One region of the Kitasatospora sp. NPDC001540 genome, then DNA from elsewhere that is predicted to be linked to it. Evidence: riboswitches for the same ligand, from Rfam matches in the RefSeq annotation. Region 1 holds a riboswitch; each other region holds the start of a gene.
The links. Region 1 has a riboswitch for cyclic di-AMP ahead of ACFY00_RS35020 (peptidoglycan DD-metalloendopeptidase family protein). Riboswitches for the same ligand answer to the same signal wherever they lie in the genome.

Region 2: it holds a riboswitch for cyclic di-AMP, as region 1 does, so the genes downstream of both, ACFY00_RS01470 (NlpC/P60 family protein) here and ACFY00_RS35020 (peptidoglycan DD-metalloendopeptidase family protein) in region 1, are expected to answer to the same signal.
Region 3: it holds a riboswitch for cyclic di-AMP, as region 1 does, so the genes downstream of both, ACFY00_RS27450 (transglycosylase family protein) here and ACFY00_RS35020 (peptidoglycan DD-metalloendopeptidase family protein) in region 1, are expected to answer to the same signal.

Annotation. Positions count from the first base shown of each region.
Region 1 covers NZ_JBIAVO010000049.1:43,806-53,356, forward strand. Annotated here, with positions in the region: gene ACFY00_RS34990 (amino acid permease) at 1-1,048, opposite strand, end outside; gene ACFY00_RS34995 (biotin transporter BioY) at 1,326-1,922, shown strand; gene ACFY00_RS35000 (ribose-5-phosphate isomerase) at 1,994-2,479, shown strand; gene ACFY00_RS35005 (GNAT family N-acetyltransferase) at 2,525-2,953, opposite strand; gene ACFY00_RS35010 (PP2C family protein-serine/threonine phosphatase) at 3,114-4,325, shown strand; gene ACFY00_RS35015 (hypothetical protein) at 4,735-4,929, shown strand; cyclic di-AMP (ydaO/yuaA leader) riboswitch at 5,332-5,451, shown strand; gene ACFY00_RS35020 (peptidoglycan DD-metalloendopeptidase family protein) at 5,457-6,476, shown strand; tRNA gene ACFY00_RS35025 (tRNA-Gly) at 6,620-6,693, opposite strand; tRNA gene ACFY00_RS35030 (tRNA-Pro) at 6,845-6,918, shown strand; gene tig (trigger factor) at 7,130-8,530, shown strand; gene ACFY00_RS35040 (ATP-dependent Clp protease proteolytic subunit) at 8,777-9,406, shown strand; gene ACFY00_RS35045 (ATP-dependent Clp protease proteolytic subunit) at 9,451-9,551, shown strand, end outside.
Region 2 covers NZ_JBIAVO010000001.1:319,759-329,309, reverse strand. Annotated here, with positions in the region: gene ACFY00_RS01490 (glycosyltransferase 87 family protein) at 1-329, shown strand, start outside; gene ACFY00_RS01485 (carbohydrate kinase family protein) at 401-1,306, shown strand; gene ACFY00_RS01480 (hypothetical protein) at 1,336-2,409, opposite strand; gene ACFY00_RS01475 (NlpC/P60 family protein) at 2,631-3,692, opposite strand; gene ACFY00_RS01470 (NlpC/P60 family protein) at 3,901-4,971, opposite strand; cyclic di-AMP (ydaO/yuaA leader) riboswitch at 4,982-5,135, opposite strand; gene ACFY00_RS01465 (NlpC/P60 family protein) at 5,500-6,537, opposite strand; gene ACFY00_RS01460 (NYN domain-containing protein) at 6,735-8,120, opposite strand; gene ACFY00_RS01455 (hypothetical protein) at 8,302-8,568, opposite strand; gene ACFY00_RS01450 (rhomboid family intramembrane serine protease) at 8,720-9,523, shown strand; gene ACFY00_RS01445 (Lrp/AsnC ligand binding domain-containing protein) at 9,520-9,551, shown strand, end outside.
Region 3 covers NZ_JBIAVO010000028.1:122-9,672, reverse strand. Annotated here, with positions in the region: gene ACFY00_RS27475 (Imm21 family immunity protein) at 1-529, opposite strand, end outside; gene ACFY00_RS27470 (IS110 family transposase) at 620-1,858, opposite strand; gene ACFY00_RS27465 (pseudouridine synthase) at 2,382-3,329, shown strand; gene ACFY00_RS27460 (diiron oxygenase) at 3,475-4,374, shown strand; gene ACFY00_RS27455 (CapA family protein) at 4,516-5,688, shown strand; gene ACFY00_RS27450 (transglycosylase family protein) at 5,726-6,982, opposite strand; cyclic di-AMP (ydaO/yuaA leader) riboswitch at 6,986-7,149, opposite strand; gene ACFY00_RS27445 (MFS transporter) at 7,604-8,935, shown strand; gene ACFY00_RS27440 (MFS transporter) at 9,066-9,470, shown strand.

The sequences.
Region 1 (9,551 bases):
GCACCGCGCGCCGCGGCACCCCGCCGGAGATCCGGGACAGCCCGGCCGGGCCGTGGCCGCGGGCGATCAGCGAGTGCGCCATCCGCGAGGCGCCGTAGATGTTGGCGTTCATCGCGGACAGCAGCGCGATCAGCACCACCACGTTCATCAGCTGCGCGGCGCCCGGGATGCCCAGCGTGTCCAGCACGGCGACGTACGGGCCGGGCTTGACCACCGCCGGGTCGTCCCACGGGACGAGGGTGACGATCACCGCCATCGAGCCGACGTAGAACAGCGCGATCCGCCACATCGCGGTGCGCACCGCGACCGCCACGCTGCGCCGCGGGTCCGCCGACTCGGCGGCGGCGATGGTGACGGTCTCCAGGCCGCCGTACGCGAAGACCGAGGCGAGCAGACCGGTGATCAGGCCGCCGGCCCCGTTCGGGAGGAAGCCGCCGTGGCCGGTCAGGTTGCTCAGCCCCGGGGCCGGGGCGTCGGGCAGCAGGCCGCAGATCGCCAGCACGCCGATCACCAGGAAGGCGCTGATGGCCAGCACCTTGACCGCGGCGAACCAGAACTCGAACTCGCCGAAGTTGCGGACGGCGGCCAGGTTGGTCAGGCAGAAGAAGGCCATGAAGACCGCGACCCAGGCCCAGGACGGCACGCCGGGCAGCCAGCCGGAGACGATGCCCGCCGCGCCGATCGCCTCCACCGCGACGCCCACGCACAGCAGCACCCAGAACAGCCAGCCGACGGTGAACCCGGCCCACGGGGCGATCTCCCGCTCGGCGTGCACCGAGAAGGAGCCGGAGGCGGGACGGGCCGCGGACATCTCGCCGAGCATCCGCATCACCAGCATCACCAGCAGCCCGGAGGCGGCGAAGGCCAGCACCACGGCCGGCCCGGCCGCGGCGATCCCGGCGCCCGAGCCGACGAACAGCCCGGCGCCGATCACGCCGCCGAGCGCGATCATCGACAGGTGGCGCTGCTTGAGCCCGTGGGACAGGCCCGCGTCCTCGGCGGCCGGCTCCCGGGCGGGGGCGGTCTCGGGAGTGGGGGTGCGGGTCATGCGACGATTCCAGACTGTTCGACGGAGTTGGCCGTGTTCACGGGGGTCTGTCCACTATTCGACAAGGGATGTGGACATCCCAGGCGGTACCGCCATCCGGACGGAAGACTGACACAGGGTGACCGTTCGGACGCGTGGAGCGAGGGTGAGGGCCCGGTCACAGGCCGGATCCGACAAGCCGGAGCGGTCGGCTTTTGTCACGGCCGACGCGGCGCGAAGCACCTGACAGCGCGTAGGTTCGCAGGTGATCACCCGCACCGGAGCCCAGGGAGCAGCCATGGCCATCGCCGCGCCGACACCGTCCACCGCCGTCCTCGCCGACCTGCTGCCGCAGGCCTCCACCCGGCTCGGTGCCCGCGCCCGCGACCTGGCGCTGGTGACCGGCGGCGCCGCGCTGACCGGCCTGGCCGCCCAGCTCTCGGTGCCCGTCCCCGGCTCGCCGGTGCCGGTCACCGGGCAGACCTTCGCCGCGCTGCTGGTCGGCACCGCGCTCGGCGCCCGCCGCGGCGCCGCCGCCCTCGGCCTCTACCTGGCGGCGGGCATGGCGGGCCTGCCCTGGTTCGCCCAGGGCACCTCGGGCGCCGGCCTGGCCACCCTCGGCTACGTGATCGGCTTCGTGGTCGCCGCCGCGCTGACCGGCGCGCTGGCCCGCCGCGGCGCCGACCGCAGCCCGCTGCGCACCGCGGGCGCGATGGCGCTGGGCAGCCTGGCCATCTACGCCGTCGGCGTCCCCTACCTGGCCTTCGCCCTGGACGTCCCGCTGGCGAAGGCCGCCCACCTCGGCCTGTACCCGTACCTGGTCGGCGACGTGCTCAAGATGGTGCTCGCGATGGGCGCCCTGCCGCTCACCTGGAAGCTGCTCGGCCGCCGCTGACGCAGCGTCACCGCCGCCGGGTCCGCGCCCCCGTCGGGGAGCGGACCCGGCGGCATGTCACACTCGTGGGCATGCGCGTCTACCTGGGCTCCGACCACGCCGGATACGAACTGAAGAACCACCTCGTCGAGTGGCTGAAGGGGGCCGGTCACGAACCGGTCGACTGCGGCCCGCACGTCTACGACGCCGAGGACGACTACCCGCCGTTCTGCCTCCGGGCGGCCGAGCGCACCGCCGCCGACCCCGAGTCGCTGGGCGTGGTGATCGGCGGCTCCGGCAACGGCGAGGCGATCGCCGCCAACAAGGTCAAGGGCGTCCGGGCCGCCCTCGCCTGGAGCGAGCAGACCGCCGCCCTCGGCCGCGAGCACAACAACGCCAACGTGATCTCGATCGGCGGCCGGATGCACTCCGTCGAGGAGTCCACCAAGTTCGTCGAGATCTTCCTCAACACCCCGTACAGCGGCGAGCCGCGGCACACCCGCCGGATCGAGATGCTCTCCGACTACGAGACCACCGGCGAGCTCCCGCCGATTCCGGCCCACCACCCGCAGGGCTGAGCCGACGGGGGACGCCCGCCCGGGCGTCCCCCGCGCAGCCGTCCCTCAGATGCCGTGCGGCCGCCAGGGCTCGAGACCCGAGCGGAACGCCGCCGAGGCCGGCTCCAGCGCCCCCGGCCGCAGCTCCCGCGCCAGGCCCGCCGCGGCCAGCGCCGCCGGCGAACCGCCGCCCAGGTACACCGAGCCCAACTCGCGCACGTCCAGCGCCAGTTCGGCCGCTCCGTCGGTCCGCACGCAGGAGGCCGGGCCGCGCGGCGCCACCAGCCGGAAGTCGAACGACGTCGTCCCGCCCACGACCCGCCCGTCCGCGCAGGCCACCAGCGTGCGCTCCGCGTCGATCAGCCGCCGCCACAACTCCCGGGCCCCGGGCGCCTCCTCGTCACCGCCGAAGGCCACCTCCACGTTCCGGTGCCAGGTCTCCCACTCCTCGGCGCGCAGCGGACGTACGGTCAACTCGGGGTGTCGAATCGCCACGAACCCCCCCTACCAGCCGTCTCCGGCCCCGACGAGCGAATAACCGGACGCCGCCGTCCGGGCCCGGGCGGCCGAAACCCGCCGGGCGTGGCACTCCCGCTGCACCCGGTGCCACCCACCCCGTCGACGCGGGCACCGGCGGTGGATAAGGTCGGTCCCCATGGCCGGCAGCGCGCGTCCCAGTGCGACGGGCCGGGACGGCCGACCGTCCCGCGAACCCGTGACGGCCCGGCTGCGCGCGGCGCTGTACCGGGCCCGGCGCAGGCTGCGCCGCACCGGCGTCGACTACTTCCGCGGCGACGGCGCCGACTGGTGGGCCTTCGCCGCGCTCGCCCTGGCCGTCCCGCTGCTGGTGCTGCTCAACGTCCTCGTCCCCGACTGGGCCCCGCCCACCGCCCTGGTCCTGCCGATCCTGGCGGGCGCGCTGCTGCTGCGCCCCGGCACCCTGGTGCTGCTGTACGCCGTCGCGGCGGGCGGCCTGGTCACCGAGTCCGTGGTGCACACCGGGGAGCGGGTGGCCAGCCAGCGCCCCGAGGCGTACACCCACGGCGTCACCCCCGGCGCCGCCCTGGTGGTCGGCGCGGTCGGCGTCGCCGGGCTGCTGGTCGCCCAGTTCCGCCGCCGGATCGGCGTCCCCTGGCGCGGCGGCTCCACCATGCTGTTCGACCTGCGCGAGCGGATCCGGGTGCAGGGCCGCGTCCCGCGGCTGCCCGACGGCTGGCACACCGACACCGCGCTGCGCCCGGCCGGTGGTCAGTCCTTCTCCGGCGACTTCATGGTCGCCGCCCGCACCGGCCCCGGCGGCCGGGTGCTGGAGGTCGTCCTCGCCGACGTCTCCGGCAAGGGCATGGACGCGGGCAGCCGCGCCCTGCTGCTCTCCGGCGCCTTCGGCGGACTGCTCGGCTCGCTGCCCGCCCACGACTTCCTCCCCGCCGCCAACGGCTACCTGCTGCGCCAGGACTGGGCCGAGGGCTTCGCCACCGCCGTCCACCTCGTCCTCGACCTGGACACCGGCGAGTACGAACTCCTCTCCGCCGGGCACCTGCCCGGCATGCACCGGCTCGCCGGGGCCGGGTACTGGGAGGTCAAGGAGGCCGAGGGCCCGCTGCTCGGCGTCTACGACGGCGCCAAGTTCGAAGGCGTGCGCGGTACGTTGGGCCCCGGCGACGTGCTGATGCTGTGCACCGACGGCATGGTGGAGATCCCCGGCCGGGACCTGGGCGAGGGCATGGACCGGCTGATGGGCGAGGCCGACCGGCTGGTCGCCACCACCCCGGTGGCCGGGCGCTCCGGGGCCGCGGTCCGGCTGATCGACAGCGTGGCCAAGCACGTCAACGACGACCGCGCCGTGCTGCTGGTCTGGCGCCGCTGACCCCCGTCGACCGCCGCCGACCGCACAGCCCGGCGCGGAGGAACGGTGTGCACGAGGTGCCCACGGAGTGTCAAACCCGGACGTTGATCTTCGGCCAATTCCCCTGGCATACCCGGCCCGTGGCCGGGTAACCGGTCTGCCTGCCGCTTTGCCGCCGCCACCGCGGCGGACCGCCTCCCGCCGACGGGCCGTCAGAACCCGTCCGCTATCGTCACGGTCGGCGAAAATCAGCCCTGCCGCGCGGGTTGGGGCCCCGGGGGACGGGGCAAGTCCTTTACGCACTCCGCACGAGCGACCACACTGAGTCCGGATGGAGTGGTGGGGACACGGGGGGCACGGGCCGGTTTCCGCCCGGAGCCGTCGCCGGTTCCGACCCGAATCCCCGCCACGAATCGAGGAAGTGAGTCCGGTGGCCTTCTCCGTCTCCGCCCTGGTCCTGTTCGGCATCATCGTTGCGATCTTCATCCGCAACAAGCAACTGAAGCCCGGCCACGCCGTCATCGCGGCCCTGTTCGGCTTCATGCTCAACCAGTCGAACATGGCCGCCCCGATCAGCCAGTTCCTGGAGTCCGTCTCCAAGGCCATCTCCGGCATCGCGGGCTGACCGGCCCGACCCCGGAGAACGCCCTCCGGAGGACGGAAGTCCCCCTCCGGCCGACCGGAAGTCCCATACGCGGGTGACCAGGGTCACCCGAACCGTCACGCCAGGTCAGCGCCCGGGCGCGCACGGTGGCCGAAGTCGCCCACCGTACGCCGTTCGTGGGCGCACCGTCATGATCCCGTACGCACTGCGCAGCCCGGTGGCGGCACAGCGTGACCTGGCGGACCGTCAGCCCCCTCCCGATCCCGGGGACGGGGCCTTTCGGCGCTTGCCAGCTCCGCGAGCCGTGGGTTTTGCTTCCTCCGCAACCCGGACATCGGCCGGGTGGGCCACCGAGCGGAACGCCTAGTCCTGCCGCCGTCCGGTGCCGACCAGACACCACGCCACGGCAGGAGCGGGGGAACCACAGGTAGTACGCCGGATCCGGAACGCACGGGACCGGCTCGGGGTGAAGCCGCGGAGAACGCGGCCGGGCAACTCTCGCCCGAACCCGACAGCTCACCTCGTAGGCGTCGGAGAGGAACAGCTTCATGTCCGCTCAGGGCAAGCACCGCAAGCCGCGCCTGGCCACCGTCGCCCGCATCGCCATCGCCGCCGGAGTCGTCGGCGCCGCGGTCGGCCTCCCGGTCAGCGCCGCCTCCGCGCACGGCACCGCCGACCACCAGGACGGCGGCCGCCAGTGGGCCAACGTCTCGGTCGACGCCACCCCGGTCGCCGACACCACCGCCACCACCGCCGGGCAGGCCGCCCCGGCCGCCGCGCAGACCTACAAGGTCGCGTCCGGCGACACCCTCTCCAAGATCGCCACCGCGAAGAACGTGGACGGCGGCTGGGAGAAGCTCTACCAGGACAACCGCTCGGTCATCGGCGGCAACCCGAACCTGATCTACCCGGGCCAGCAGCTGACCGTCAACGGCGTGGCCGCCGCGACGACCCCGTCCTCCTCGGACGCCGCGGCCACCACCGCGGCCCCGAAGACCTCGACCAAGTCGAGCGGCACCACCACCGCGAAGACCCGGACGCAGGCCCAGACGCAGACGCAGAAGTCGACCACCTCGTCGTCCTCCTCGTCCTCGTCCGCCGCGAAGTCGTCGACCGCCACCACCGCCACCACCTCGGGCAGCAGCTCCGCCGCGAGCTCCTCCTCCGGCTACGTCGCCCCCGCGCCGGGCAGCGTCACCACCGGTTACAAGGTGGCCGGCTCCAACTGGTCCAGCGGCTACCACACCGGCATCGACTTCCCGGTCGCCACCGGCACCAGCCTCAAGGCCGTCGCCAACGGCACCGTGGTCTCGGCCGGCAACGGCGGCGCCTACGGCAACCAGGTCGTCATCAAGCTCGCCGACGGCAAGTACGCCCAGTACGCGCACCTGTCCTCGATCTCCGTCTCGGCCGGCCAGTCCGTGACCGCCGGCCAGCAGATCGGCCTCTCCGGTGCCACCGGCAACGTGACCGGCCCGCACCTGCACTTCGAGATCCGCACCACCCCGGACTACGGCTCCGACATCGACCCCGTCGCCTACCTGGCGGCCCACGGCGTCAACGTCTGACCCCCGGCACCACCCGAAGGCCCCGCGATCCGCTGCGCGGGGCCTTCGGGCTTTCCGGGGACGCGCGGGGAACGGCGGGGGAGCCGCGCCCGCGGCCCGGGAACGGCGAAGGCCCCGACCGCACTGCGGTCGGGGCCTTCTCGTGGAGCGGGTGACGAGAATCGAACTCGCGTGACCAGTTTGGAAGACTGGGGCTCTACCATTGAGCTACACCCGCAACGCAACGTCCGCCGCCACCCTGCGGGCGGTGCGGACGGGCCCAGCGTACCTGGTCGGGTCGGTGGATTGCACACTCCTTCCGCCGTTGTCGCTCGCCGATATCGCCCCGGCCGGGGGCGGGTCGACGTGTACTCTTCTGCTCGGCAGCACGGGGTGTGGCGCAGGTTGGTAGCGCGTCCGCTTTGGGAGCGGAAGGCCGTCGGTTCGAATCCGGTCACCCCGACCGTGTGCGGCAGGGTCTCGTCAGCGGGCGGGGCCCTGTTGTCGTTGCGGCGGGGCCGGAGCGGCAGTCGCTCCCCGTCCTCCGTCCACCCAGGTGCCGGGCACAGTCGCTTTCGTGGTACCGGTAGGATGGATCGCTGGCGGTAGTACGGACAGCAATGCAGCCCCAACCGCCTATCGCCCTGACCGCAAGCCCCCTAGGAGACCCAACCGTGAAGAGCGCCGTCGAGACTCTGAACCCCACTCGGGTTCGACTCACCGTCGAGGTGCCCTTCGAGGAGCTCAAGCCCAGCCTCGACGCGGCGTACAAGAAGATCAACCAGCAGGTCACCGTTCCGGGCTTCCGCAAGGGCAAGATCCCGAACAAGGTGATCGACCAGCGCTTCGGTCGTGGCGCGGTGCTGGAGGAGGCCGTCAACGACGCGCTTCCGCGCTTCTACACGCAGGCCGTCGACGAGGGCCAGATCGACGTTCTGGGCCAGCCCGACATCACCGAGATCGAGGGTGTCGAGAACCTGGCCGACGGCGGGGACCTCAAGTTCACCGCCGAGGTCGACGTGCGCCCCGAGGTCACCCTGCCCGAGTTCTCCGAGATCGAGGTCGTGGTCGACCCGATCGAGGTCAGCGACGAGGACGTCGAGAAGTCCCTGGAGCAGCTGCGCGAGCGCTTCGCCTCCGTCAAGGACGTCGAGCGCGCCGCCGCCGAGGGCGACATCGTCGTGATCGACCTGGAGGCCAAGGTCGACGGTGAGGTGCCGGAGGACGGCACCGCCACCGGCGTGAGCTACGAGATCGGCTCCGGCCGCCTGCTGGACGGCATCGACGAGGCCGTCATCGGCCTGTCGGCCGGCGAGTCCAAGACCTTCACCACCACCCTCAAGGGCGGCACCCAGGTCGGCAAGGACTCCGAGGTCACCGTCACCGTGACCACCGTCCAGGAGAAGGAACTCCCCGAGCTGGACGACGAGTTCGCGCAGCTGGCGAGCGAGTTCGACACCCTGGAGGAGCTCCGCGCCGATTCCGTCAAGCGCCTGGAGCGCATGAAGGAGTTCGACCAGGCCACCCAGGCCCAGGAGAAGGTCCTCGACGAGCTGCTCGCGCGCGTCGAGATGGAGTACCCGGCGAAGCTGCTCGCGGACGAGATCGGCACCCGCAAGCACAACCTGGAGCACCACCAGCTGGAGCCGATGGGCCTGACCCTCGACACCTACCTCGCCTCCCAGGACAAGTCCCGCGAGGACTACGAGAAGGAGACCGAGGAGCAGGCGAAGAAGGGCATCAAGACCCAGTTCGTGCTGGACCAGATCGTCAAGAACGAGGAGCTGGGCGTCAACCAGGAGGAGCTCACCGAGCACCTCATCCGTCGCGCCGCCGGCTCCGGCCTGACCCCGGACCAGTTCGCCCAGCAGGTCGTCCAGGGCGGCCAGGTGCAGCTCCTGGTCGGCGAGGTCGCCCGCGGCAAGGCGCTGGCCCTGGTGGTCGAGGCCGCCAAGGTCACCGACACCAACGGCGAGACCGTCTCCTTCGAGGACGACGAGGAGGAGACCACCGAGGCCGCCGAGTCCACCGAGGCCGCCGCGGAGGAGACCTCCGAGGAGTCCGCCGAGGCCTGAGCCTCATGACCGCCGGTCCACCGGCGGGCCACCGACTCCGGGAACGGGCCCGGACACCGCACGGTGTCCGGGCCCGTTCGGCTTGTCCCGGCACCGGCGGTGCGCGCCCGTGCCGCTCACCCTGCGCTCACAGCGAACAGTTCTGCGTGGGGGATTCAGCGACGGGGCCTGCGCGTTAGGGTCGTTGAACAGCGACACACACAGATCGACTGAGCAGGTGGCTAAGTGACGTTCCCGCAGATGCAGATGCCTGGCCTGATGGCACCGCACGCCGCCGGCGGCGACGTGGGTGGCGGCCTGGGCGACCAGGTCTACAACCGGCTGCTCAACGAGCGCATCATCTTCCTCGGCCAGCAGGTCGACGACGACATCGCCAACAAGATCACCGCCCAGCTGCTGCTGCTCGCGGCGGACCCGGACAAGGACATCTACCTCTACATCAACTCCCCGGGTGGATCCATCTCGGCCGGCATGGCGATCTACGACACCATGCAGTACATCAAGAACGACGTGGTGACCATCGCGATGGGCATGGCGGCGTCGATGGGCCAGTTCCTGCTGACCGCGGGCGCCAAGGGCAAGCGCTTCTCGCTGCCGAACGCCAACATCCTGATGCACCAGCCCTCCGCTGGCCTCGGCGGCTCCGCCACCGACATCCGGATCCAGGCCGAGCAGCTGCTGCGCACCAAGAAGCGGATGTCGGAGCTCATCGCCTTCCACAGCGGCCAGTCCTTCGACCAGATCACCGCGGACTCCGACCGCGACCGCTGGTTCACCCCGGAGGAGGCCAAGGCGTACGGCCTGATCGACGAGATCATGCACAGCGCCGCGGACGTCCCGGGCGGCGGCGGCACCGGCGCCGGCCTGGCCGGCTGACCGGCAACGCATTCCTGACCGCACGCTTCGGAGGACCAGAAACCATGAACATCCCCAGCCTGTCGGGCGCCAAGGCCCGCCTGGAGGACATGCGAGCCGAGGGCCGCTACATCGTCCCGCGCTTCGTCGAGCGCACCTCGCAGGG
Region 2 (9,551 bases), on a different contig from region 1:
GCCTGACGGTGCGCGGCAGCAGCCAGCGTCCGGTGGCGGTCATGGTGCTGGTCACGGCGGTGCTGACCACCATGGAGTTCCCGATCATGTTCGGCGCGGTGAACCGCAGCGAGCTGGGCGGCGTCCTGGTGCTGACCGCCCGCAACCTGCTGCTGGTGGCGACCACGGTGGTCTCGGCGCACCGGCTGTGGCGCTCCACCCGGCGGCGGGAGGCGCTGACGACGGTGGTGCTACCGGCCGAGCAGGTCGCCCCGCAGTACCCGGTGCGCCCGGGCATCGCCTACGAGCAGGACCTGCTGGACGACCTGACCCCGGCGGAGCGCGCCTGATCCGGCAGGCACTTCCTGCAAGTTTCTGAAAGTCCTTGCAGGGCGGGGTTCCGGCCTGCCACCATCGCCGGATGATCGACTACGACATCCTGATCGTCGGCGGCGTCGGCGTGGACACCATCGTGCGGGTGGACCGGCTGGAGGTCCCGCCCGGCCGCGACTCGATCGACGTCCCCCCGGTGCTGGACTACCCGGCGCACACCGGCAACGGCGTGGCCCTGGCCTGCCTGGCACTCGGCCTGCGCACCAAGTTCGCCGACTTCCTCGGCGACGACCCGCAGGGCGCCCTGGTCCTGGCCGAGTACGCCCGCCGCGGCCTGGACTTCAGCCACCTGCCCGCCCCCGCGGGCACCCCGCGCAGCGTCAACCTGGTCGACCGGGGCGGCCTGCGGTTCTCCTTCTACGACGGCCGCCACCCGGCCGACGCCCGGCTGCCGCGCGAGTTCTGGCTGCCGCTGCTGGAGCGCTCGGCGCACGTCCACCTGTCGATCACCGGCGTCAACCGGGACATGTACCCGGACATCGAGCGCCTGGGCCGCACCAGCTCCACCGACCTGCACGCCTGGGACGGCGTCAACGCGCACCACCTGCACTACGCCCTCCGCTCGGACGTGGTCTTCCTCTCCGCCGCGGGCCTGGCGAACCGCCCGGAGGCGGCGATGCGCGCGGTGCTGGCGCGGGGCCGGGCCGAGCTGGTGGTGGCCACCGCGGGCGCGGACGGCGCCTTCCTGCTGACCCGCGAGGACGAGGCGCCCCGGCACTTCCCGACCGTCGACCCGGGCGCGCCGGTGGTGGACAGCAACGGCGCGGGCGACGCCTTCGTCGCCGGGTTCCTGCACCGGCGGCTGGCGGGCCGCCCGGTGGAGGAGTGCATGCGGGCCGGGGCGGTCGCCGGGGCGCACACCTGCACCGTCGCGGGCACCCACACCGCCTTCCTGGACGCCGCGGGCCTGGAGCGGGCGCTCGGCGCCTCCTGAGCACCCCGGCCGGTCCCGGCCGGTCCCGGTCAGTCCCGGAGCCCGGCCACCTCGGTGATCCAGGCCCTGGTGAACTCCGCCACGCCGGTCCCGAGTTGGGCTCTCATCGCACGCTCCAGCCCGCCCTCGCCGAAGGCCCCGACGGTGCGGTAGAGCGCCACCAGCCGGTCCTGCCCGTAGCGGCGGGCGATCAGGTCGCAGGCCATCCAGGCCTGCTCGTAGGCCTGGGCGATGTCCGCCGCCCCGGCCGTGAACGCGTCGTCGGCGGGCAGCGCGGCGGGCACCCGCCCGGCCCGGACGTCCTTGGTGAGCTCGGGGGCGATCTGCCGGGCGGTGCGCCCGGCGCCCAGGTAGCCGGTGTAGTCGGCGACGCCCTCGGAGAGCCACAGCGGCGTCCAGGGCTTGGTGTCGGCCCGGGTGGCGACGTGGGTGGCCTCGTGGGTGACGACCACCCGGCGGCCGAGTTCGCTGAGCTGCCGGTAGGCGTCGGGGTTGACCACGATCCGGTCGGCGGGGGTGTGCACGGGGGCGCCGCCGACCGCCAGGGTGACCGCGGCTATGCCCTGGTAGGCGTCCGCGGAGACGTCCATCCGGCGGGCGAACTGCTGCTCGGTGAGCGGCAGTTCGAGCACCAGTCGGGCCCCCGACGGGCCCCAGACCGCCTCCACCGCGGGCATCGCGCGGTCGGCGAGTTCGGCCAGCGCGGTCAGCTCCGCGCCGTCGCCGAGACCGAGCACCAGGCCGTGCCTGCCCTCCACCGCCTGGACGGTGCCCAGGTCCCAGGGCGCGGCCGCTCCGGTCGGTGTCTCCCGGGCCACCCGCCACCCGGCCGGCTCGCGCACCAGCTCGACCTGCCGCTCCAGCAGCGCCGGGTAGTCGTCCACGCCGCTCAGCCGGTAGCCGAGCTCGGCGCCGACGGTGAACCGCTCCGCGTCGGCGGGCGGCTCGACGAAGCCGGTCAGCCGCAGCGCGTACGCGGTGAGGCGCAGCCCGGCGGTGCGGGTCAGCAGGTCGCGGTCGGCCTCCTCGGAGCCCGCCGCGGCGACGGCCAGCAGCCCGGCGGTGTCCCGCGCGGCGACGGCCCGGCCGCGCCGGTCCAGCAACTGCTCGACGGTCTCCCGCAGCCCGGGGAGCGCCGGGCCGCCGCCGGGCGCGGGCGCGGCGGCGGGGGCCGGCCGGGCGGGCGCGGCCCGGGGCGGCGACAGCTGGGCGGCCCCGGCGGCGGCCAGCAGCAGGGCGGCGCGCCGGGACAGCGGGGCACCGGCCCGCGGCGGCGGCCCGGCGGCCGGCGGCAGGTCGGTGACCAGGGGTTCGTCGACGAGGCTCAGACCCGCACCACCGTGTTGACCGGCATCGCGCTGACGCTCTCGTACCGGACCCGGGCGCCGGGGTAGGGCGCGTGCACGACGACGCCCCCGCCGGCGTACATGCCGACGTGGTGCCTGTCGCTGTAGAAGATCACCAGGTCTCCGGGCCGGGCGTCGGCGAGGCTCACCCGCCGGCCGGCCGAAGCCTGCGCCTGCGAGGTCCGCGGCAGGGTCACTCCGGCCTGCCGCCACGACCAGTACATCAGACCGGAGCAGTCGAAGGTGCCGGGGCCGGTGGATCCGTAGACGTAGGGGGAGCCGATCTTGGAGATGGCGGCGGCCAGCGCGACGGCGGCGCGGTCGGAGGAGGGCGGCTGGTTGCCCAGGTCGATCCGGTCAGCGCCGCGGGCGGCGCGCTGCCTGGCCTCCCGGGCGTCGTCGGCGGCCATCCTGGCCCGCTCGGCGGGGGCGAGGCCGTTCAGCAGCCGCTGGGCCCCGGCCAGCCGCTCGCGGACGTCCTCCTTGGCGGCGGCCAACTCCTGTCGGACCTGTTCCAGCTCGGCGAGCTTGGCCCCGGCCTCGTGCCGCCGCTCGTCGAGCCGCCGCTGCCGCTCGGCGAGCTCGCGCAGGCTGTCGGCCTGCCGGGCGGTGGCCTGTTCGAGCGAGCGGGCGCCGGTCAGGTACCCGGCCGGGTCCTGGTCGAACATCAGGCGGACGGTGGGGTCCAGGCCCTGGCTGCGGTACTGGGCGGCGGCGACGGCGGCCAGGTCGCCGCGCATCCGGTTGATCTCCTCCTGCCCGGCGGCGACCTGGTCCTGCAGGGAGCCGGCCTCGGCCAGCAGCCGCCTCTGCTGCTCCTGGGCGGCGTTGTACTTCTCCGAGGCCCGCTCGGCCTCCTCGTAGAGCTGGTCGACCTGCTGCTTGACCTCGCTGCGGTTCGGCGGGTCGGCCGGGGCGAGCGGGGCGGCGGCGGCCCCGCCCACGGTCAGTCCGAGCGCGCTGGTGGCCGCGGCGGTGAGCGCCAGGGCCCGGGCGAGGCGCTGGACGCCGGGCAGTGGGGTGCGGCGGTGCACGGACACGTGCGACGGCTCCGTTCTGCGGCCGGCCTCCGCCGCCGTCCGCGGTCGGACGGCCGTCCTCGCGGGGGCCCGGGGGCAGAGGTTAGCGAGTCAGAACGATCCAGTCCAAACCCCGACAGCACCGAATATTTGACCGCGAATCGGACAATCAGACGAGAGCGGCCCGGCACCCCGTGCGGGGTACCGGGCCGCGGGCTCGGACGGGCCGTCAGATCCGGACGATCCGGTTGATCGGCATGGCCGTCGCCGACTCGTAGCGGACCTGCGCGCCGGTGTGCGGGGCGTGGATGATCTGCCCGTTGCCGACGTACATGCCGACGTGGTGCTGGTCGCCGTAGTAGATGATCAGGTCGCCCGGCCGGGCGTTGGCGATGTTGGTGCCCAGGCTGGTGCCCGCCCCGGCCTGCGCCTGCGAGGTGCGCGGGATGGAGACCCCGGCCTGCTTGTAGGCCCACTGCATCAGGCCGGAGCAGTCGAAGGTGCTGGGCCCGGCCGCGCCGTACGCGTACCAGCTGCCCAGCTTGGAGACCGCCGCGCCGACCGCGTTGCCCGAGAAGCTGGAGGACGCCGGGGCGTTCAGCTCCACCCGGACGGTGTCGCGGGAGGCCCGCTGCGCGGCGTCGGCCTGCGCCTTGGCGTCCGCGGCGGCCTTGGCCTCGGCGGCGGCGAGCTGCTCGCGCTCCTGCTGGGTCAGCGTGTTGAGCAGGTCCTGCGCCTTGGCCAGCTTCGCCTTGACCTCCTCCTTGTCCGCCTGCAGGGACTTGGTGGTGGCGTCCAGCTCGGCGAGCTTGGCCTCCGCCTCCTTGCGCTGGGCGTCGAGCTTGGCCTGCTCGTTCTTGAAGGTCTTCAGCAGGTCGGCCTGGGTGGAGCCGACCGCGTTCATGGTGCCGGCCTGGCCGAGGAAGGCGTCCGGGCTGCTGGAGAGCATCAGCTGCATGGTCTGCGGCATGTTGCCGGTGCGGTACTGCTCGGCGGCGATGCCCGCCAGGCCCTCCTGGGCGGTGGTCACCTGCTCCTGCTGCCGGGCGAGCTGGTCCTGCAGTTGGCCGACCTGCTTCTGCAGCTCCTGCTGCTTCTCGACGGAGGCGTTGAGCGCCTCCGTCTTGACCTCGGCCTCTTCGTTGAGCTGGTCGACCTGCTGCTTGACCTGGTCCTTGGTCGGCGCGGGGTCGGCGTGCGCCCCGCCCTGGGCGGACAGCGCCACGGCAGCGGCGGCGGTGGCAGTGAGAATCGAGACCCGGGCACGGCCGACGGGCTTGGGACGGCGATGGGACGCCACGAAGGCGGACTCCTTCTTCCTCACACCGCCTACCGGGTGAGCTGACGGGTTCGGGCCGGAAGAAAGGCCCTACGGCGCCTCACCGACCGCGCACGGCGGTCGACCTGGCGCCGATTCACCCCGGGGGAACGTGGTTCCCCGGCTCCGTTCGACAGCACCCCCGCGGGGGTATCCCGTCAGCAGACCCGGTGTTGACGGTCTGCCCGCTGCGTCACGGACTCGGCGGCGACCTCCGCCGCCGCCCCCCTTGGGCGATCGACTCTGCGGTGGTCGAGGCAAGACCCTAGTAACCGATCCGTGATCCGTTCAAATCCTTGTCGGAAAAAAATCTGATTCTGAATCAAATACCCCGGCAAATCTGACCGAACGTGATCAATCCATTACACGGAGCGTAGTAATTCTCACCATGTGGTCGAGAAACACCACGCCCGGACGTGTCGCAGATCACAGGGAGATCTCGACCCGGCCGGGCGTGTCACGAGGCGTCAGTTGTCGCCCTGCGGGGCGTTTGTCCGGTTCGCCGGGCGGTCAGACCCGGCGGATGGTGGAGATCGGCAGGGTGTCGACCTTCATCGTCTTCACCACGTCACCGGTGCGCGGCGCGTGCACCACCAGGCCGTTGCCGATGTACATGCCCACGTGGTGCCGGTCGCTGTAGTAGACGACCAGGTCGCCCGGCTGCGCGTTGTGCCAGTCGGTGCCCACGTTCACGCCGTAGCTGCCCTGCGACTGCGAGGTGCGCGGCAGCGAGACGCCCGCCTGCTTGTACGCCCACACCATCAGGCCCGAGCAGTCGAAGGTGCTGGCCCCGGTGGCGCCCCAGACGTACGGCGAGCCCTGCTTGCCGAGCGCGGCCGCCACGGCGGTCGCCGCGTAGCCGCTGGCCTGCGGCAGGGTGCTCGGGTCGACCCGGGAGGCGCTGCGCGAGGCGCTGCCGCCGCTGCCCTGCAGGATCGCGGCCCGGTCGGCGGCGCTCAGCTTGGCCAGCAGCTTCTGCGCCTCGGCGAGCTTGCTGTTCACGTCGTTCTTGGCGTCGTTGAGCGCCTGGGTCTGGCTGTCCAGCTCGCTGAGGACCTGGGCGGCCTCCTGCTTCTGCTGGTCCAGGCGGCGCTGCTGGTCCTTGAGCGACTTCAGCGTCTCGGCCTGGGTGCTGGCGGCCTGGTCGAAGGAGGACGCCTTGGTGAGGTACTGGTCCGGGTCGGAGGAGAGCATCAGCTGCATCGACGGGTCGACGCCGCCCTGCCGGTACTGGTCGGCGGCCACCACCGAGAGCCCGGAGGCCAGTTCGGTCAACTGCTCCTGGCCGCGGGCCACCTGGTCCTGCAGGTCGGCGGCCTGCTTGCGCAGCTGGTCGGCCCGCTCCTTGGCGCCGTTGTACTTCTCGGCCGCCTGCTCCTGCTCCTCCAGCAGCTTGTCGACCTGCGCCTTGACCTCGTCCTTGTTCGGCTGGGCCGGGGCGGCGTGCGCGCTGGCCTGGGCCGTCAGGGCGACCGCGGTCGCGGCGGCGGCGGTGAACACGGAGATCCGCGCACGGCTCGGCTGCTTGGGACGGCGGTGGGAGGCCAAGGGGGTGCTCCTTCTTCCTGCTGGACTCACCCCAACGAGTGACAGTCCGGAATATAGGTTTGACGCCAGACCCTAGTGAAGTCCCCACCCCCGCGTCCACTCCCGAGGGGCTTCCGGCCCGCCCCGCACGACCCCCTTCACCGGACCGTCACACTCCGGCCGCCGGGCGGCCCCCTGACCTCGCCCCAGCCACCCGCTCAGCTGCGCGCCAGCCGGTTGAGCAGCAGCACCGAGGCCACCGGCCGGGCACCCGCCTTGCGCACCCCGTCCGCGACCTCCCGGTCCGCGGAGACCACCACCACCGGCCGCCCCTGCGGCTCGGCCCGCACCAGGCGGCGGATCAGCTCGTCCGCGGTCTCCCCGGTGCGGCTGAACCGCACCCGCACGCCGCGCGGCGGGGCCATGATCACCGGCACGTCCAGGTCCTGGCCGTCGAACACGCAGGTCACCTCGGCCTGGGTGCGCTGGGCCAGCATCGCCAGGCCGCCCAGCAGCCTCATCCGCTGCTGCTCCAGCGGCAGTTGGGGGTAGCCGGTCTTGGTGACGTTGTAGCCGTCCACCACCAGGTGCACCTGCGGGAGGGCCAGCAGCTGGTCCAGCAGCGCCGGGTCGTCCTCGGCCAGGCCGCGCCGGGCCACGTCGTGCGGCGAGGCCGAACCGGGCTCCACCGCCTCCACCAGGTCGGCCGGGCGCAGCGCCGTCACCGGCAGCGCCAGCTCCCGCTGCAGGCCCTGGGCCGACTGCAGCACGGTGTCCAGCAGCAGGCGCAGCCGCATGTCCTCCACGCTGCGGCCCTCGCGGGCGGTGCGCCGCCCGCTCTCCACCGCGGCCTCCAGTTCGGCGACCCGGTGCCGCAGCCGCCGGGCCTCGCTCTCGGCGGCGCTGCGCTCGGCGGCCGCGGTGGCCCGGGCCGCCTCCAGCTCCCCGAGCAGACGGCGGCTCTCGGCCTGCGCCCGCCGGGTGTCCGCCTCCAGCGAGCGGACCTTCTTGCGCAGCGACTCCGCCTCCTTGCGGACGCCCTCGGCCTCGGCCCGGTGCCGCTCCAGCTCGCCGCGGGCCGCGGCCCGGGCCTCCGCCAACTCCTCCTGGAGCCTCTCGGCGAGCCGGGCGGCCTCGGCGGCGGCCCCCTCGGCGTCGACCCGCTCGGCCGCCTCCCCCGCCTCCTCCACCAGCCGGGCCCAGCCGGACGGGCGGACCAGGTAGGCGGCGGCCGCGACGTCCATCGGGTCGGCGGCGGCCGGGACGGTGCCCGCCTCCAGCGCCTGCACCAGGTCGGGCTGGCCCAGCCGCAGCCGCTCGGCTATCCGGACCCGGAACGCCGGGTCGGACTCCAGCGCGGCGGCCAGCGCGGTCGCCGCGTACTTGGCCCGCCGGGCGGGGGTGAACTTGGCGTACGGGCGCAGCGAGGCGGGCAGTTCGCCCGGCGCGATGCCGCCGAGCGCGTCCGAGGCGATGCCGACCACCCGTCGGCGCACGCCCTCGGGCAGGGGGCGGCCGGTCGTCTCCGGATCGCCCGGCACGTCCGGGGCCGGGGCGGGCGCGGTCCCGTCCGTGCCCGCGGGCGCGTTCGCTGCCTCCGCCACTGTCCTCGGCTCCGATCCTGGTCCGGGCGGGGCCCTCCCGGCGGGTGCCGGGCGGGGCGCTGGGGTCCGCCGCTGCTGCAATTGTCCCGTCTACCGTGCCGCACCGACAGCACCCCGCCGACGAGTCCGCCCCGCGCCCCCGTCCGGGGCGGACGGGGGCGCGGGGCGGTCGGGTACGGCCTCAGCCCTGCGGGGCGTCGCCCTCCGCGGGCTCCTCGGCGCCCGGACGGGCCACCAGCTCGACCTGGTCGACGGCGTTGCACCAGCGGCAGCGCACCGACTCGATGGTCTCGGACAGCACCTGGGTCTCCTCGACCTTGGACTCGCCCGAGAGGTCGAAGTGCAGGAAGTCGGTCACCCGGGACGAACGGGTGACGTCGAACCGGGTCAGGTTGCCGCACAGGGTGCAGCGCCAGCGGGTCTCGGCGGTCGGCGCGGCAATGCTCATCAGTCTGGTCCCTCTCGGCTGGTCCCGGTTCCGGGCCTCCAGCCTATTGCCTGCCGCCGCACGGACGGATCACCGGTCCACAGCCCGGACGCTCACCCGGCCGGAGCAGCGCCCGGTGTCGCGGGTGCGCCCCCGAGGAATGCTGACCGGCATGGTGCTCTCCGCCCCCGCCCGGGCCGGTTCGCCGGCGGCCGAGCGGGCCACCGGCACCCCGGTCGCCACGTACCTGTTGATCGCGCTGGCCGCCCTGGTCATGCTGGTCGGCCCGGCCGGCCTGAACCCGCTGTACGGCAGCGGCGACGCCCGCGCCTGCGCCGAGCAGCGCTACGAGCACCGCTGGGGCGCCGTCCCGACCGAGTTGCTGGGCGGCCGCCCCCTGACGGCCGCCCAGCTGTCGGTGCTCCCCCCGGCGGCGCCCGGCTGCGTGCTTCCGGCCACCCCCGGCAAGATCCCCGAACTCTCGGTGCTGACCGCGCTGTTCGTCCACGCGGGCTGGCTGCACCTGATCGGCAACCTGCTGTTCCTGTTCGTCTTCGGCCCGGCCGTGGAGGCCCGGCTGGGCCGGGTCCGCTTCCTGATCGGCTACCTGGGGATCGGCTGCCTGGCCACCTACGGCTACGCGCTGGCCGAGGCGGGCACCCCGGACGCGGTGCGGGCGCTGGTCGGCGCGTCCGGCGCGATCGCCGGGGTGCTGGGCGCGTACCTGCGGCTGTACCCGAGGGGCCGGGTGACCGCGCTGGTGCCGCTGCTGCTGTTCCTGCCGCTGCGCTTCCCGGCCTGGCTGGTGCTCGGCCTGTGGTTCGTCCTGCAGTTCTGGTCGGTCACCTCCGGCGGCGACGGGGTGGCCTACCTGGTGCACGTGATCGGCTTCGTGACGGGCTGGTTGTTCGCGTGGGCCGCCCGTCCGTCGGGCGATACCCTGGGCGGACCTTCTCGAACAGGAGTCGCCCAGTGATCACCGCGATCGTCCTCATCAACACCGA
Region 3 (9,551 bases), on a different contig from region 1:
GGTGGAACGCGCGGACTCTCCAGCGCCCTGCAGGGACGGGGACCGGGGCTTCGTCCGGCAATCCTCTGCCGTTCGGGTAGGGCACTCCGAGGTCCTTGCCAGCCTCGGCCGAGTCCATGAGGACTGCGGGGCCGTCGGTCTCCCAGACGCCGCACTCCTCCCACTGCGTCGCCGGGTCGCTCAGTACGATCTCGGCGGCTGCCAGCAGCTCGGTATCGGAGTCGGCCGCGAGCCATCGCATGAAGGCCCGGTGTTCGGGCAGGTAGCAGGTGCTGTCGGGCGTATCGCCCAGCACGAGAGCGGTCGCGGAGTCGGTTCCGCGCAGGCTGATCACCCCGGCGTAGTCCGCGACCGCGCAGGCCCGATCGTAGTCGTCCTGCTGGTCGGTGTTGCCGAGGATCATGCCGTCCTCGGTGCAGCCACCCCAATTGTGCAGTGCGGACACCGGGACGACGATCAGTGGGCCGCCCATAGACCCGACCCAGGTCAGTTCGAGTCTCAGACGGGCAGGGTTCGGGGTATCGCTCATGCCCGCAGTGTGCCGCTGGCCTGTGACAGACAGGGAGGCGGGGGTCGTTCACTCCTCAGGGCGAGGTGGGGTGTCGGTTCACCCAATCGTCTACGCCGCTGCCGCAGCGGGCTCCTGCGCGGTAGGGAAGGCGATGAGCTCGTCGAACAACTTGCGGTTTTTGAGGCAGTGGTAGAGCTGGCCGAGCATGCGGTTGAACAGGTTTCGCTGGGCGGCCGCGTGCCAGTCACCGGCGTCGTCCCGGCGGTGGCGGTAGTGGGCTTTGGCGCCGGGTGAGGCGGTAATCGCGGAGAAGGCCCATAGGTAGCCGGCGTGGTTGAGTCGGTCGTTCTTCACCCATCTGCGGGTGATGCTGGACTTCTTGCCAGAGGCCCGGGTGATGGGGGACGCGCCAGCGTATGCCTTGAGACCGCGGGCGTCGGCGAAGCGTGCGCGGTCGTCGCCGATCTCGGCGAGAACCCGGGCGCCGAGCTGGGTGCCCAGGCCTGGGAAGCTGAGGATGATCTCGGCGTCCGGGTGTTGAGGGAAGGCATCCTCCACCGCATGGGCGAGATCGTCGGCCGCCGTGCAGGCGGCCGTGAGCTGGCCGAGGAGGGCGAGCATCTGCTGGCCGAGCGCCTCTTCGACCGGAGCGGCTTGGTGGGCCCAGTCGGCGCGGAACACCTCGCGTAGCCGTTCCGTTTCCGCCTCGATACCGCGTTTGCGGCCGACCCGCTTGAGGGCCGCAGTGATCTGGGGGCGGGTCAGGCGGGCGGCCTGGGTCGGGGTGGGAGCGAGCCTGAGCAACTCGCGGGCCTCCGGGCGGCACAGGCCGTTGTCCCACTTGGCGAAGGCGTCCAGGGCAGCGGGGTAGTACTCCCGCAGCAGCGAGCGTAGCTGGTTCGCCATCTGCTGCCGGTTCCAGACTGCGTCCTGCTGGGCCCGGGCGAGAACGGCGATCGCGCGGGCCAGGTCACTGTCGTTGGGCAGGGGCCGGTGGGCGTGCATGTCAGTGCGCAGGATGTTCGCCAGTACAAGGGCGTCACCGGGATCAGATTTCTTGCGGGAGACGGCGTGCCGGTCGCGATAGCGGGCGGCAGCCATCGGGTTGATCGCGAACACCTGCCGTCGGCCAGTCCGAAGGACAGCGACCAGCAGGCCGCGAGACGTCTCGATCGCAACCGGGATCGGGCACTCTTTGGTGTCGCCGTACTCGGCAAGCAGGCCCAGGAGGATCTCGTAGCCGGCCAAGTCGTCGGTGATGTGCCGTTTGGCCAGCAACTGGCCAGTGTCGTCGACCAGGGCGACGTCGTGCGTTTTCTCAGCCCAGTCAATGCCGCAATAGATCAACTCTAACTCCCCGGGACGCGGTGTCTGCGCTGGTTACGAGCGCATGCGGGGCCACGCAGCGACCTAATTCCAGGACTCGACCGTCTGGTCGGTCCGCCACCTCACTAGCCGTTCGTGGCACCAGCGCGCCGCGCGGGCCTCGGTCTGTTGCGAGCGCTTGAGCAGCTCGGGTAGATCGAGAGGTCACCGTGCGGCGGGCTCGCACCACCAACACCAACGAGTGATCAAGTACGAGGTGTTGACGGTGGTGGTCACGCAGACGCCGGACACCGCCGCTCTGGGGCAAGGCCGCGAAGCCAGGTGCTATCTAGGCGTCCATCCGATGTCCACACGACCACCACTGCAACGAGCGCCGGGGCCGTGTGCCGCTCTAGCGGGAGACCTCAACGGTCCGGGTGGACCCAGGCATCACGCCCCAACGTTCGAGCGGACTGGTGGCAACCCCGGGTTCCCGCCATCCGCTAAGAAGGAATTAGGGTGGACCGGATGGACACCCGTCGGACGAACCCCCCGGTGGCGCGCGGTGGTGCGTAGGAAACCCGCCCCCGTCAGCCCGCTGCCGCAACGCGACGGCATCGACCCCGTACACGTCAGACTGCCGCTGGAGGGCGCCTGGCCGACGGTGCGCGCCTACCTGGAGGAGCGCTACGGCGCCGCCGCCGGGGACGGGCGGATCGCCGCGATGCTCGCGGCCGGCGAGTTCGTCGCCGCCGACGGCCCGGTCGCCGCCGACGCGCCCTACGAGCCCGGCGGCCACGTCTGGTTCCACCGCGAACCCGGACCGCCCGAGCCCGTGGTGCCCTTCCCGGTCGAGGTCCTGCACCGCGACGAGCGCATCGTGGTCGCCGACAAGCCGCACTTCCTCGCCACCACCCCGCGCGGCAGCCACGCCACCGAGACCGCCCTCGCCCGGCTGCGCCGCGACCTCGGCCTGCCCCGGCTCAGCCCCGCCCACCGCCTGGACCGGCTCACCGCGGGCGTGGTGCTGTTCGTCGCCGACCCCGCGCTCCGCGGCGCCTACCAGGGCCTGTTCGAGCGCCGCGAGGCCGTCAAGGAGTACGAGGCGATCGCCCGGTACGAGGAGGGCGCGGCGGCCCGGCTGCCCGCCGTGGTGCGCAGCCGGATCCGCAAGGACCGCGGCCGGCTCGACGCGTACGAGGAGTCCGGCGAGCCCAACGCGGAGAGCCGGATCGAACTGGCCGAGGCCCGCGACGGCCTGGGCCGCTACCGCCTCGCCCCGCGCACCGGGCGCACCCACCAGCTGCGGGTGCACATGAACGGGCTGGGCCTGCCGATCCTGGGCGACCCGCTCTACCCCGAGGTGCTGGGCGAGGGCGACCCCGAGGACTACCGGCGCCCGCTGCAACTGCTGGCGCGCTCGCTGGAGTTCACCGACCCGGTGGACGGACGGCGGCGGCGCTTCACCAGCGGCCGGGTGCTGGCGGCCTGGCAGGACCCGGCGGGCTGGTAGGGCCGGGGAGCACGGGGCAGGCGGACCGTCAGGCGCCGGTCGGGGCCGCTTCGCGCGTGCTGTATTGACGGAAAGTCTAATAACTTCTACCTTCACGGCAGGGCCACCACTCCACCCTCTCCGCCCCCACCGCGAAGGAGCCGGCATGTCGCCCCACCCTGCCCGCACCGCCCCCGACCGGGAGCGCACCGCCGAACGCCTGCTCGCCTCCTCCGCGAAGCTCTCGTTCAACCCCCTCACGGACGTCGACTGGGACGCCGACCCCGTCCCCGGCGCCTACTACTGCCCGCCCCGCCACCTCTCCCTCTACGGCACCGACCTCTGGGAGCGGATGAGCGAGGAGCAGCGGATCGAACTCTCCAAGCACGAGGTCGCCTCCATCGCCAGCGTCGGCATCTGGTTCGAGGAGATCCTCATGCAGATGCTGCTGCGCCACGCCTTCGACCGGGACCCGACCAGCAACCACGTCCAGTACGCGCTCACCGAGATCGCCGACGAGTGCCGGCACTCGATCATGTTCGCCCGCATGATCGCCAAGATGGGCGTCCCCGCGTACGGCGCCGGGTTCGTCGCCCACAACCTCGGCCGGCTGTTCAAGGCGATCTCCACCCACAGCCAGACCTTCGGCGGCACCATGTACGTCGAGGAGATCCTGGACGCCTTCCAGCGCGAGGTGATGAACGACGAGACCCTCCAGCCGCTCACCCGCCAGGTCTCCCGGATCCACGTCATCGAGGAGGCCCGGCACATCAGTTACGCCCGCGAGGAGCTCGTCCGCAAGCGCCTCGGCCCGGTACGTCGCCGGTACGAGCAGCTGTTCATCGGACTGATCGTCTACTACGCCACCACCGCGCTGATCCACCCCCGGCTCTACGCCGCCGTCGGCATCGACCCCAAGGTCGGCAAGGCCGCGGCCCGCGCCAACCCGCGCTGGCGGGCCACCAAGGTCGAGATGGCGCAGAAGGTCGTCTCCGTGCTCGACCGGGCCGGGCTGGTCGGCCGGACCAACCGCTGGCTGCTGCGCGCCGCCGGAGTGGTGGCCTGAGCGGGCGCCCCCGGGGTGCCGCGGGGGCGGAGCCGTCCGGTCCGGTTCCCGGATCGTGATCATTCGGTGTCGGTGTGGGCTTCCGGTGTTCGAACGACGCGGATAAAGTGCGTCGTCACCGAACCACCGGGGGGTCCGTTCATGCACCGCGCCACGGCCGGCACAGCCGCTGCCGCCGCCACCGTCCTGCTGCTCAGCACCGTCGCCGGATGCGGCGGACCGGAGCCCTCCGCGGACCGGGCCGCCAGCGGCGCGGCCACCGCCGCCCCGGCCTCCGGCACACCCGAACCCACGGGCGCCGCGACCGCCGCGCCCACCGGACCGGCCCCCGGGGCGTCGGAGGGCGGCGCTCCGGCGGGCACCGGTACGGGCGGCAGCATCACGGTGGCGTTCGCCGGAGACGTCCACTTCGAGGGGCGCACCGCCTCCCGGCTCGGCGCCGCCAAGGCCGACACCGCCCTCGGCCCGATCTCCGGCACGCTGTCCGCCGCCGACCTCGCGGTGCTCAACCTGGAGACCGCGATCACCGGCCGGGGCAAGGCCGAGCCCAAGACCTACACCTTCCGCACGACGCCCAAGGCGCTCGACGCGCTCAAGGACGCGGGCGTCGACGTGGTCTCCCAGGCCAACAACCACGCCGTCGACTTCGGCCCCGACGGCCTTGCCGACACCCTCGCCGCCAAGGCCGCCTCCCCGATACCGGTGATCGGCATCGGCAAGGACGCCGAGGAGGCGTACGCCCCGTACGTCACCACCGTGCGCGGCGTGAAGGTCGCCGTCCTGGCGGCCAGCCAGGTCAACGAGATCACCAACCAGAAGTGGCGGGCCGGCGCCCACAAGCCCGGCATCGCCTCCGCCCTCGACGAGAACGCGCTGCTGCGCGCCGTCGCCGCGGCGAAGGCGCAGGCGCCCGTGGTCCTGGTCTACCTGCACTGGGGCGACGAGGGCGTGGCCTGCCCGACCCGCGCGCAGACCGGCCTCGCCAAGGAGCTCGCCGACGCCGGAGCGACCGCCGTGGTCGGCACCCACGCCCACACCATGCTCGGCGCGGGCATGCTCGGGAAGACCTACGTGTCGTACGGCTTCGGCAACTTCCTCTGGTACGGCACCTCGAACTACACCGCCTCCGACGAGACCGGCGTCACCACGCTCACCGTCACCGCGGACGGCCGCGTCACCGGCGAGGACTTCACCCCCGCCCACATCGACGGCCGCGGCGTGCCCGTCCCGCAGACCGGCAGCGCCGCGAAGGCCGCCCAGCAGCGCCGCGACGGCCTGCGCGGCTGCACCGGGCTGGCCGCCGTCCCGAAGTGACGGCGGCTCAGCCGGGCGCGCACCGGCGGAGCGGGGGTCAGCCCAGGTCCAGCACCTGACCGGGGCGGATCAGGTCCGGGTTCTCGCCGACCACCTGCTGGTTCGACTTGTAGAGCTCGGACCAGCCGCCGCCCACGGCGTGCTCGCGGGCGATCGCGGCCAGCGTGTCACCGGGGTTGACGGTGTACGCCTGCGCGGACGGGGCGGCGGTTGCGGCCGGTGCCGGGGCTGCTGGGGCGGCCGGGGTCGGGGTCGCGGGGGCTGCCGAGGCCGCCGAGGTCGCCGGAGCGGTGGACGCGCCCGCGGTGGGGGGCGCCGTGGTGCCGCTGGGGGTGGCCTCGGGGGTGGTGCCGGTGCCGGTGCCGGGGTCGGCCGACGGACTGGGGGAGGGGATGACCGGGAGGGTGGGGATCAGACCGCTTCCGTTCCCGTTCCCGTTTCCGGGGTTGCTCCCGTCTCCGTTGCCGTTCCCGTTGTTCCCGTTCGAGGTGCCGTCGCCGCTGCCATTGGCGTTGCCGCCGTCGGCGGGGGTGCTCGGGCTGGGCGTGGCGCTCGGGTCGGCGGGCAGCAGCGGGACGCCGGGGGCGGTCGGCGGGAGGGTCGGCGTGGCCTGGGCGTCCGGGGCGGGGGTGCTCGGCTGCGGCTGGGGGTGGGGGTGGGCCAGCTGCATGTAGCGCTCGTACAGGCTCTGGTGGCTGGTCCAGAACCAGGCACCGTTCTTCTCGTACCAGTACACGTGGGAGACCGGGTCGTAGCCGGGCAGGCCGGAGAAGACCGGTGCGGCGTTCCCGGCCGGGACGGTGCTGCCGTCCGGGGCGGCGTTGACCGCTGCGACGCCGCGGGCGCCGCGCAGCGAACCCGTCTCGTCCGCGGAGTCGTTGTCGTCGACGACGCCCGGTGCGGTGGCGGTGTTCAGGCCCGCGTCGTCCGCGCAGGCGGACCAGGGCGAGGGGCCCTCGGTGGCCAGGATGCGCTCGGCCACGGCGATCTGCTGGCTGCGGGTGGCCCCGTTCGGCAGCGGGGCGTACTGGGTGCCGCCGTAGTCGGTCCAGCGCTGGGCGTTGATCTGCAGGCCGCCGTAGAGGCCGTTGCCCGGGTTGGAGGCCCAGTTCCCTCCGCTCTCGCAGTCGGCGACCCGGTCCCAGACCGCGCTGGGAGCGGCGTGTGCGCCGGTCGCGGCGAGCAGCGGCAGGGCGATGCCGACGCCGGCCACGCCGGCCGCCGCGATCGCGCGCTCGGCGGCCTTCTCCGCCGGGCCCTGCCGGCGGTGACGTCCCGAACCCGTGAAGAGCATGCAGGATCCTCTCCGCACGCCTGCGAGGTGAGCTGTCGGGTTCGGACCGGGAGGAGGCCCGGCCGCCACGCCCCGGTCACCCGGCGCGGACGGCTTCACCCCTAGCCGTGGGGAACGGCAACAATCGTGGTTCCCCCGCCCCCGTCCAAGGGTGGTGGTGGTCGACCCGACAGCGCGGCGGACGGGGTTCGGCGTATTCGCGCGCGGGGCCCGGCGGTGCGGGCTGGGAGGAGCCTATTCACTCGAACGTGGCAATCACAAGCGCGTCGCGCCAGGATCACGTCCTCGTCACGCCGGTTGCCGCCTGGTGCGTGGGCGACCTGTTGACGGCGCTTCGGGCGGAGGTGGACGTCCGTCAGACGGAGGGAGGGGTCGGCGGATCGGCTGGAGAAGTCTGGCCGATCGGTGGGATTGGGAGGGAGGGCAAGAGGGAAGGCCCGCGCCCGGGTTCGGCCGTGAGGTGGGAGGTCGGAGTCAAGTCCCCTTCTGCTGACGGGAGTTCGACGGAAAAGGGGCATTGGTGGCGTTGCGGATAAATCACGCGACAGGGGGCCGGGGGCCTTCCTACGATCGCCCTGCTCGCTGCGTCAGCCGAGTCGCCGGGTTCGTCGAGGAGGTCCCGTGGGTGTCGTGATTCCTGAAGTGCTCCGTGTCGAGCGCCAGTTCGCCCGGCTGTTCGTCGGCCAGGCGCTGTCGGTCCTGGGCGACCGGGTGTCGTTCGTGGCGCTGCCCTTCGCGGTGCTGTCGATCGGGGGCTCGGCGGCCGACGTCGGGCTGGTCACGGCCGCCGGGCTGCTCCCGCTGCTGGTGTTCACGCTGGCCGGGGGAGTCTGGGCGGACAGACTGCCGAGACAGCGGATCATGCTGGCCTCCGACCTGGTGCGGTGCGCCGTGCAGGCGGCCGTCGCGGTGCTGCTGTTCACCGGTACCGCCCGGGTCGGGGTGCTGGCGTTGCTGATGGCGCTGTTCGGTGTCGCCGACGCCTTCTTCCTGCCCGCCTCCACCGGGCTGCTGCCCCTGCTCGTCCCCGCCGACCGACTGCGCGAGGCGAACGCACTGCGCGGGTTCGTGCAGTCGAGCAGCCTGGTGGTCGGGCCCGCGCTGGCCGGCCTGCTGATCGCCGCGGTCGGCCCGGGCGGGGCACTGGCGATGGACGCCGCGAGTTTCGCGGTCAGTGCGGCCGTGTTGGCTCGGCTGGGCGCGGTCGGCGGCCCGGCGGTCAGTGGCCCGGCGGCCGACGTGGTGGACGGCGCCGGTGGCGGGGCGGAGCGAGGTGCGCGGCTCGGGTTCCTGGCCGAGCTCCGGGTCGGCTGGCAGCAGGTGCGCAGCCGGACGTGGGTCTGGGCGGGGATGCTGGCGCTGGCGGTCTACCACGTGGTGGTGCTGCCCTCGGTGTTCGTGCTCGGGCCGGTGCTGGCGGAGCGCGAATGGGGCGGGGCCGGTGCGTGGACCGTGGTGGTCATCGCGTTCGGCCTCGGCTCGATCGTGGGAGACGTGTGCGCCTACCGCCTGAAACCGGCCCGCCCGATGGCGGTCGCGGCCGTGGCGCTGGCGGTCGCCTCCTGCCAGGCGCTGATCATCGGGTCCGGCGCGCCGGTCTGGGCGATCGCCGTGCTGGAGGCGGTCACGGGGGTGGGGGTGTCCCTGTGCTTCGTGCTGTGGGAGACCTCGCTCCAGGTGCACATACCGGAGCGGGTGCTCTCCCGGGTCAGCTCCTACGACCACCTGATCTCCGTCGCCCTGATGCCGCTCGGGCTGGTGCTGGCCGGTCCGCTCTCCGACGGTCTCGGCGTGCGTCCGACGCTGTTCGGGATGACCGTCCTCGCCGTCCCGGCCTCGCTCGCCCTGCTGGCCATCCCCGCGATCCGCCGCCTGCCCGGGAGCCTGCCGACCGGGGCCGACGCGGCCTCCGGGCAGCCCGATCCCGCTCCCGGGGCGGTGGTGGGAGCGTGACCCCGCCCATGGATCGAACCCGTCCAAGAGACATGGGAACGCCCTGGCCCGCGGGCGAGCAGCCCCGGCTGAGCACCGCCCGACCAGTCCGCACCACCAGCCTCGGCGGCCGGGCGCTGTCCGCCGCCGGTTGGGCGGGCGTGGTCAACAACCTGAACGACGCCCTGGCCTGGGCGCATCGGCATCCTCGCCGCGCTCCGCCCGGCGGTCCGGGGCATGGGGTGCGGGGCAACTGCTCACCGGCTGGTGGTCGGACCGCCTCGGCCGCAAGCACCTGATCACCACCGGCATGCTGCTCCAGGCGGCCGCCCTCGGCCTGGTCGCGGTCGCCGCCACCTTCCCGGTGCGGGAGACGGCCCGGGCCCTGCTCGGCGCAGGCCCCGCACTGGTCCACCCGACCCTGCTCGCCGTCATCGGGGACGCCGCCCACCTGGCTGCGCGGGACCGGGCCGTCGGCGTCCACCGGCTGTGGCACGACGGGGGTTCGCGGTCGGGGCACTGGTCACGGGTGTCCTCGCCGACGCCCACGGCCTGACCACCGCGGTCCGGTCCGTCGCCGCCCTCACCGCGGCGGCCGGGGTCACGGGCGGAGGTGCGGAGGCACGAGACCCGTCCG